Regions from separate parts of the Shinella sp. AETb1-6 genome, predicted to be linked through region 1. Evidence: predicted binding sites of a transcription regulator. Region 1 holds the regulator's gene; each other region holds the start of a gene.
The links. Region 1 encodes PhoB, which activates phosphate uptake and scavenging genes when phosphate is short. Its sites were predicted from a motif close to TGTCATNNANCTGTCAT; they were not measured.
Positions count from the first base shown of each region.

Region 2: phnF (phosphonate metabolism transcriptional regulator PhnF) is a predicted target of PhoB. The motif match lies at 949-965, and genes of this name have one in related genera.
Region 3: GR158_RS12595 (esterase-like activity of phytase family protein) is a predicted target of PhoB. The motif match lies at 1,358-1,374, and genes of this name have one in related genera.
Region 4: GR158_RS00155 (UDP-2,3-diacylglucosamine diphosphatase) is a predicted target of PhoB. The motif match lies at 938-954, and genes of this name have one in related genera.

Region 1 covers NZ_WUMM01000002.1:246,244-248,444, forward strand. Annotated here, with positions in the region: gene GR158_RS04480 (GcrA family cell cycle regulator) at 189-728, shown strand; gene phoB (phosphate regulon transcriptional regulator PhoB) at 846-1,529, opposite strand; gene phoU (phosphate signaling complex protein PhoU) at 1,549-2,201, opposite strand, start outside.
Region 2 covers NZ_WUMM01000024.1:34,195-36,395, forward strand. Annotated here, with positions in the region: gene phnH (phosphonate C-P lyase system protein PhnH) at 1-402, opposite strand, end outside; gene phnG (phosphonate C-P lyase system protein PhnG) at 402-881, opposite strand; gene phnF (phosphonate metabolism transcriptional regulator PhnF) at 988-1,746, shown strand; gene GR158_RS24485 (hypothetical protein) at 1,780-2,169, opposite strand.
Region 3 covers NZ_WUMM01000006.1:142,347-144,547, reverse strand. Annotated here, with positions in the region: gene GR158_RS12595 (esterase-like activity of phytase family protein) at 1-1,305, opposite strand, end outside; gene hupB (DNA-binding protein HupB) at 1,470-1,745, opposite strand; gene lon (endopeptidase La) at 1,951-2,201, opposite strand, start outside.
Region 4 covers NZ_WUMM01000001.1:36,480-38,680, forward strand. Annotated here, with positions in the region: gene GR158_RS00155 (UDP-2,3-diacylglucosamine diphosphatase) at 14-859, opposite strand; gene GR158_RS00160 (NADP-dependent malic enzyme) at 1,093-2,201, shown strand, end outside.

The DNA.
Region 1 (2,201 bases):
CTGAAATCGATTCGCCCCGATTCCCCCGACTCTTGTCACAGAGTCCCCCGAACTCTAGGTTAAGGGTCAATTACTAGACTGCATGCGGCGGAACTAGTCACCACCAGAGTTAGGGCGCTCAGGCTACGGATTCGTTCGTGGCGCGATGAGGGATTCCCGCACAGCGAGCGCCGAACGGAGACGAGAGCATGAACTGGACAGACGAGCGGGTCGAGAAACTCAAGAAGCTCTGGAGCGAGGGCCTCAGTGCCAGCCAGATCGCGGCGCAGCTCGGCGGCGTCAGCCGCAACGCCGTGATCGGCAAGGTGCACCGGCTCAACCTGCCCGGCCGCGCCAAGGCCGGCGGCACGCCCGCTTCGGCCCGCCCGAAGCGCCCGGCGCAGGCCACCCCGCGTCCCTCGAACTTTACCGCGCGTCCGGCCAACGCGCCCCGTCCGGTCAGCCGGCCGGTGGGCAACGCCCTTGCCAAGGATGAGATCGACACCGATTTCGATGCACAGGCCGAGAACCTGCCCGTCGTGATCAGCGGCAAGAACGTCGTGGTGCCGATGTCGCGCAAGCTGGAGCTGACGCAGCTCACCGAGCGCACCTGCAAGTGGCCGATCGGCGACCCGCTGAACGACGACTTCCATTTCTGCGGCTGCGAGTCCCCTGACAATTCGCCCTATTGCACCTATCACCAGCGTCTCGCCTACCAGCCTTCGGCCGAGCGCCGCCGGGCACGGTGACACCGGCGACAGAAGACTAGAAACGGGGCCGAAAGGCTCCGTTTTCGTTTGCGCGGCCTGCCGGAACGCAAACGGGCCCCGAAGGGCCCGTTTGCGTCCTTGGGAGGAATGCGTCGCTCAGGTTTCCAGCGAGTAGCCGGCGCCGCGCACCGTGCGGATGACATCCTGCATGTTGGCGAAGTTGAGTGCCTTGCGCAGGCGTCCGACATGCACATCGACGGTACGCTCGTCGACATAGATGTCATGCCCCCAGACACCGTCGAGAAGCTGCGAACGCGAGAAGACGCGGCCGGGCGAGGTCATCAGGAACTCCAGGAGGCGGAACTCCGTCGGGCCGAGGCGGACTTCGCGCGTGCGGCGGTGAACGCGGTGCGTCTCGCGGTCGAGCTCGATATCGCCGCAGCGCAGCACCGTGGAGACCACTTCCGGTTTGGCACGGCGCAGCATGGCCCGCACGCGGGCGACGAGTTCCGGCGTGGAGAAGGGCTTGACCACGTAGTCATCCGCACCGGTGGCGAGGCCCCGCACGCGTTCGCTCTCCTCGCCGCGCGCCGTCAGCATGATGATCGGCAGCCGCTCGGTTTCCGGCCGCTGGCGCAGGCGCCGGCACAGTTCGATGCCGGAAACGCCCGGGAGCATCCAGTCGAGGATGAGAAGATCGGGCATGCGCTCCTGCAAGCGCATCTCCGCCTCGTCGCCGGACAGGATCGTATCCACCTCGAAACCCTCCGCCTCGAGATTGTAACGCAGGAGGACGCTCAGCGCCTCCTCATCTTCCACGACGGCAATTCTGGGCACCATGTAGCGAACCCTATCCAGTTTACTCGGAAGCTTCGGAGACATCGGCCGTGACGACGGATGTCGAGGTGTCGTCCTTCGGGCGCTCGCCCTCGGGCTGGGAGCCCGTCGCCATGTAGTAGATGGTTTCGGCGATGTTGGTCGCGTGGTCGCCGATGCGCTCGATGTTCTTGGCGCAGAACAGGAGATGGGTGCAGGGCGTGATGTTGCGCGGGTCTTCCATCATGTAGGTCAGGAGTTCGCGGAACAGCGAGGTGTAGATCGCATCGATCTCGTCGTCGCGCTCGCGGATCGCCTTGGCCTTGTCCACCGAGCGGGTGGCGAAGACATCGAGCACTTCCTTGAGCTGCATCAGCGCCAGTTCGGCAAGATGCTCGAGACCGCGCGCGAGCTTGCGCGGCATGCCCGAGCTCTGCACGGCGATCACCCGCTTGGCGGTGTTCTTGCCGAGGTCGCCGACGCGCTCCAACTCGGCGGCGATGCGGATCGTGCCCATGATTTCGCGCAGGTCGGCCGCCATCGGCTGGCGCTTGGCGATGGTGACGATCGCCTTCTCGTTGATCTGGCGCTCGGCATTGTCGAGGATGACGTCCTCGGAAATGACCTTCTGGGCCAGCGCCGCATCGGCGGAAACGAGGGCGCGGACGGAATCCGCCACCATCTGCTCGGCCGTGC
Region 2 (2,201 bases), on a different contig from region 1:
TGCCTCGATCTCGACCACAAGCGTGGTTGAACGATCCGGGTAGTCCTGCGTGCCCTGCGCGAAGAGGCAGAGATCAGGCAGGACCCCGCCCTTTTCGACGAAGGCAAATCGGGCGTCCTGTCGCTCGGCGGTAATGGTCGCACCCGTGTGAAAGGCAAGCCAGGTGGGCAATGCAGAGGCGGCAAGCGCCGGGGTCAACCACACGGCCGTATCGTGATCGCACAGCGTGAGTGCAATGGCGCCGGCTGCCGGAGAGAGAGGTGCGGGCGGCACGGCATCGCCGGTGATGTCGCCGACCGTGCCGGGACGGGCCATGCCGTCCATCAGCGTGCGAAAGACGGCCTGCGCTGCGAAGACCGGCTCCGGGAAACCGCCGGAAAAGGTGTCGGTATCGGGTGTCATCAGTCCTCTCCGCGAACCATGGTGAAGAAATCGACGCGGGTGGCGGCCGTCTGGCGAGCCTTTGCGGCATCCTCGCCCGCAACACGCGCCGCAATGGCCGCAAGAAGCCTTTCGACCGCGGCCTTGCGTGTCGGCTGCTGGAAAAGCGCGTCGAAGATCGCCGCAAGCCGGGCCTTCGCGCCGTCCGTGCCCAGCGTCTGGCCGTGGCCGACCGTGCCGTCCCCAAGTCGAATACTGGCGCGGCTCACCGTTGCCTCCCCGAGATTGAACGGCGCGCCACCGCCGCCGATACGCCCGCGAACCATCACGAGGCCGGTCTCCGGGCCGCGCACCGGCTGCGCGTCCGGCTTGTCATCAAGCGCGTCGAACGCGGACTGCAATTCGGCGCGGGTCGCTTTTGCCAGAAGGCCGATCGCTCTGCGCCGCTCGCCATCGACATCCGTCGCGCCGGGGTCGGCAGATTTTTGAACTGATGCCATTGCCTCACTCCTAAATGTCTATTAATCTAGACAACTATACATCTAATTCTTGTCTTAATCCGGCGGAATGACAAGGGTGTGACAGATATTTCTTAGGGCGACGAAAATGGTGGAACGACAAACGGGCGTGGCGCTCTGGCGGCAGATTGCAGACCGCATGCGCCTTGCGATCAACAATGGTGATTTCGATGAGACCGGAATGATGCCGCCGGAGACGGTTCTTGCCGCACGGTTCGGCGTGAACCGCCATACGGTGCGCAGCGCCATGGCGACGCTTGCAGATGAAGGCATCGTGCGCGCCATCCAGGGTGTCGGCACCCGCATCGAGCGGCGCGACAGGCTGCGTTTTCCGATTTCACGGCGAACGCGCTTCTCGCAGGGCCTCGGAAGTCAGGCGCGCGAGATTGAGGGACGGATGCTGGAGGCGGATACGGACGTTGCGCCCGCTTTGGTCGCGCAGGCGTTGGGATTGGCGGCAGGAACGCCGTGCGTGCGAATGGAAACCGTCAACAGTGCCGACAAGCGCCCCATATCACGTGCAACGCACTATTTCCCTTCGGAACGGTTTGCCGGCATTGCCGAAGCTTACGAGAAGACGCGTTCGATTACCGCAGCGCTTCGCGAACTTGGCGTCTCCGACTATGTGCGCCGGTCGACGGAGATTTCCGCGATCCATGCCGAAGGCGATGACATGCGCCACCTGAAACTCTCGCCTGGCGCGATCATCCTTGTCGCGACGGCCATCAACACCGATCTCGCGGGTATGCCGATCCAGTATTCGCGCACACGCTTCGCCGCGGATCGCGTCAAGCTGACGGTGGAGCCCGAAAAAGACGATATCGGTGACCTTGGCCAATCCGCCTAGGTCACCGACCGTCACGCTTCTCGGATTACAGGATCAGTTCGCGGTGCCGTCGGGCGTCACGCGCTGGCTTTCACCGCCCGTGCCGGACTGTGGCGTGGGTTCGCGGTCTGTCGGAACGGTCTGGCCGTTATCGGGAGCGGTGTCGTCGATCGCGCCATTTGGTGTGGCGTTGCCGGTGCCCGTCGATGTGCCGCTGGTCGATGTGGCCTGACCGCTATCGGCGGGGTCGGAGGGCGCGATACGGTTGCCCCAGATCTCGACCACGCCCCAGACGAGAAATGCCAGCACGAGGCTCACGCCCAACACCTTCAGAATGGGAACGCCGGGACCGCCCTGCCTCGTCTCGCGAGCCGCATATTCCTTTCGGACGGGCTCGTGGGTGCGGGTGATCGGATCGCCGCGTTCGTCTTTCTGATGGGCCATGTCAGCACTCCCTGCATTTGATGTCAGGAAGG
Region 3 (2,201 bases), on a different contig from region 1:
CAGTTGCGGATAGGCCGCCTCGCCTTCCCCGCGCTCGTAGATCATGACATGCGAGCGCGCGCCGCCGTCCTCGACCAGATCGGCTTCGTTGGCCGTCACGAACAGGTTGCGTGCCGGAATGGCGACGGCCCCTTCCGGTGCGATGCCGGAGGGCAGAAGCTGGAGAAGCGCGGGCTCGCCGCCGGTATCCTTGTAGACGCCGACGATGGAGGCGCGTTCGGCCAGCACGAAGAACAGGTTGTCCTCGCCGAACCTCGCCGCTTCCAGGCCTTCCGGTTCGATACCCTTCTTGTTGCGCTTGTCGGGATAGTGGCCGATCTTCACGATCTCACGCTCGAAGGCCGCGCCATTCTCGTAGAGAACCTTGCCCTGCTTGTCGAAGATGGTGAAGCCGCGCGCGCCGCCCTTCCAGTCACCCTCGTTGGCGACCACCAGGCGGTCGTCGTCCAGCCACTTCACGGCGTCGGGCTCGCGCGCGACATCCTTCATCTCGCCGGTGAATTTCAGCGCGCCGTCCTTCTTGGTGTCGATGCCCTCAAGGCTGACGATGCCGGCGGAGAAATGGCTCTTCACCGTGCCGGTCCTGGCGTCGACGACGACGATATGGTTGTTCTCCTGAAGCGTGACGGCCACTTCGTCCAGGCTGTTGAAGGATACGAACTCCGGTTCCGGATCCTCGCCGCCGACTTCGGCAAGCCCGGCCAGGTCCACGCGCTTGAGCGAGCCGCAATCGACCACGCCGTCCTTGACGGAGAGCAGCACCAGGTCGCCGGCCGGCATCTGCGGCAGCGCGCCGTCGTTCACGTCCTCGTCGCGCTCGTTTTCGATGGCGATGGCGGCGATCGTCTTGTCCTTGTTGAGCGCGATGGAGTCCGGCTGGCCGCCGATATCGCAGGTCGCCTCGACGGTCTTCGAAGCGAGATCCACCTGGGCCAGCACGCCCGAGGGATTGGTGTAGCTTTCACGCGTGTTGACGGCGACGAACACCTTGGCGCCGGCCACGGTCACCGACGTCGGCTCGCCCTCGAGCCTGACGGAGCCGCCGGCCTTCGGCGCCTTCGCATCGGTGATATCGACGAAGCCGATCGCCTTGTTCGGGCTGTCGGAATAGACCAGCGTGTTGCCGTCCTCGGTCGCGGCGATGATCTCGGCCGAGGTGGGCGTCGCCATGTCGGCGCCGTCTGGCAGATTATCGGCGACGGCAAAGGACGCGATGCGGTTGAAGACGGGCTCGGCGCTTGCGGCCGGAGCCACGGATGCGGCCAGCACGGCTGCCAGGGCGGCGGTGAGCGAACGGGTTTTCATGGGATCCTCCGGAATCCGGTTGAATGGAACCCGGCGGTTCTGCGGCCTTCCTGTTACAGAGACATGACAGCCCGCAAATAAAAAGGGGCCCGGACGAACCGGACCCCGACCCTGAATGTCAGGTATTGCGGCGGAGTGGATAACCGCTCTGCCCGACCTGAGGATCAGCCGTTGACGGCGTCCTTCAGGCCCTTGCCGGCCGAGAACTTCGGCACGTTGCGAGCCGGGATCTCGATCTCGGCGCCGGTCGAAAGGTTGCGGCCCTTCGAAGCTTCACGACGCGATACGGAGAAATTGCCGAAACCGACGAGACGAACGTCGCCGCCGTTCTTGAGTTCGCCCTGGATGGTTTCGAATACGGCGTCGACAGCCGATGCTGCATCCGTCTTCGACAGGCCCGACTTTTCAGCGACCGCGGATACGAGTTCATTCTTGTTCATGTTTCCACCCCTTTCATACGGTTTGAAACGACTCATACAAGTCGGGGGCAGAATACGCATCACCCCTCGCCTCGCAAGAAAATTTCGTCGCAATCGCCTGAGAATCCGGGCTTTACACACGCTTTTCAACGAAAAAGACCGGCCAGAGGGCCGGTCTTTTCCAGTTTCGGGTCCAAAAGCCGGGGTCTTTAGCCGGCGTAAGGCCTCAATGCGCGACCGTTCCGGCGCTATCTTCGGACGATTCGACGGCCGGAACCTTGGCCGCTTCGGCCGTTCCGTCCCACTCGATCGGCTCGGGCTTGCGCAGCAGCGCATGCTCGATGACCTCGCCCATGCGCGAGACCGGAACGATCTCCATGTTGTTCTTCACATTGTCCGGGATGTCAGCCAGATCCTTGGCGTTCTCTTCCGGGATCAGAACCTTCTTGATGCCGCCGCGAAGGGCCGCGAGCAGCT
Region 4 (2,201 bases), on a different contig from region 1:
TGCCGGCGACGCCTCAGGCGGCCTCCGCGCCAACCCGTTCGCGCGTCTCGATGGTCGGCATCTGATGCGACACGGCGAGCACCGCGGCGGGCCGCGAGGCCATCGTCTGCCAGGTGATCAGCTCCATCTCGCCGTCATGGTGTTCGGCAATCGCCGTGCAGCTCTCCACCCAGTCGCCGCTGTTGATGTAGCGGATACCGTCGATCTCGGTGATGACGGCGTGGTGGATATGGCCGCAGATGACGCCGTCGGCATTGTTGCGGCGCGCCTCCTCGACCACGACCTTCTGGAACTCGCCGATGAAGTTGACGGCCGACTTGACCTGCTGCTTCGCCCAGGACGAGAACGACCAGTACGGCAGGCCGAGCCGTCGGCGGATGGCGGCGAAGACCACATTGATGGCGATGGCCGCATCATAGGCCCAGTCGCCGAGATAGGCGACCACGCGGGCATGGCGCACGACCACGTCGAACTCGTCGCCGTGCAGCACGAGATAGCGCCTGCCGTCCGCGCCTTCGTGGATCATGCGCTCGGCAACCTCGACACCGCCGAAATGCGTGCCGGGGAAATCGCGCAGGAACTCGTCGTGATTGCCGGGGATATAGACGATGCGCGTGCCCTTGCGCGCCTTGCGCAGGATCTTCTGCGTGACGTCGTTGAAGGCCTGCGGCCAGTACCAGTTGCGCTTCAGCCGCCAGCCATCGACGATGTCGCCGACCAGCACGATGGTCTCGGCCTCGTGATGCCGCAGGAAGTCCAGCAGGAAATCCGCCTTGGCGGCCTTCGATCCCAGATGCACATCCGAGATGAAGAGCGTGCGGAAGTGGCGGACGTCGGGGTCGGCAGGGGTCACGGTCATGCGTTCGTCTCCGGGTGGCCGGCCACCGCGATCATCGTCATGACGGGCGGCTCTCGGTCTCCTGAAAACCAGAGTCCTATTTCAGATTGATGACACAGCTATGCATTTTCGAAAGGCAAATAGGCATTGCACCGGCTGTTGAATGCGGCTTTATGGTACACCCGTTAAACTTCACCTCGCGGCGGTTTTGTGCCACGAAGGCCGCAACGAAAACAGAATATGGCAGGAGTATCATGAGCACCGGTGACAAACCGCGGACGCAGAACGGCCCCGCAAGCGGAGACATCGACCAGCAGGCGCTTTTCTTCCACCGTTATCCCCGTCCCGGAAAGCTCGAGATCACCGCCACCAAGCCGCTCGGCAACCAGCGCGACCTCGCGCTCGCCTATTCGCCGGGCGTCGCCGCGCCCTGTCTCGCCATCCGCGACGATCCGAGCACGGCCGCCGATTACACGGCGCGCTCCAATCTCGTCGCCGTGGTGTCCAACGGCACGGCCGTCCTCGGCCTCGGCAATATCGGCCCGCTCGCCTCCAAGCCCGTCATGGAAGGCAAGGCCGTCCTGTTCAAGAAATTCGCCGGCGTCGATGTCTTCGACATCGAGATCGACGCGCCGACCGTCGACCAGATGGTCGATGTCATCTCCGCGCTCGAGCCGACCTTCGGCGGCATCAACCTCGAGGATATCAAGGCTCCCGAATGCTTCGAAGTCGAGCGCCAGTTGCGCGAGAAGATGGACATCCCCGTCTTCCACGACGACCAGCACGGCACGGCCATCATCGTGGCGGCCGCCGTCCTGAACGGCCTTGAGCTTGCCGGAAAATCGCTCGCCGACGCCAAGATCGTGGCCTCCGGGGCGGGTGCTGCCGCGCTCGCCTGCCTCAACCAGCTCGTCGTGCTCGGCGCCAAGGTCGAAAACATCTGGGTCCACGACATCGAAGGCCTCGTCTACAAGGGCCGCGAAGCGCTGATGGACCAGTGGAAGGCCGTCTACGCGCAGGAGACCGACAAGCGCGCGCTGGCCGAAACCATCGACGGCGCCGACGTCTTCCTCGGTCTTTCGGCCGCCGGCGTCCTGAAGCCGGAACTGCTCGTGCGCATGGCCGAAAAGCCGCTGATCATGGCGCTCGCCAATCCCACGCCGGAAATCATGCCCGAAGAGGCGCGCGCCGCCCGCCCGGACGCGATGATCTGCACCGGCCGCTCGGACTTCCCGAACCAGGTCAACAACGTCATCTGCTTCCCCTACATCTTCCGCGGCGCCCTCGATTGCGGCGCGCGCACGATCAACGAGGAAATGAAGATGGCCGCCGTGCGCGCCATCGCAGCGCTCGCCCGCGAAGA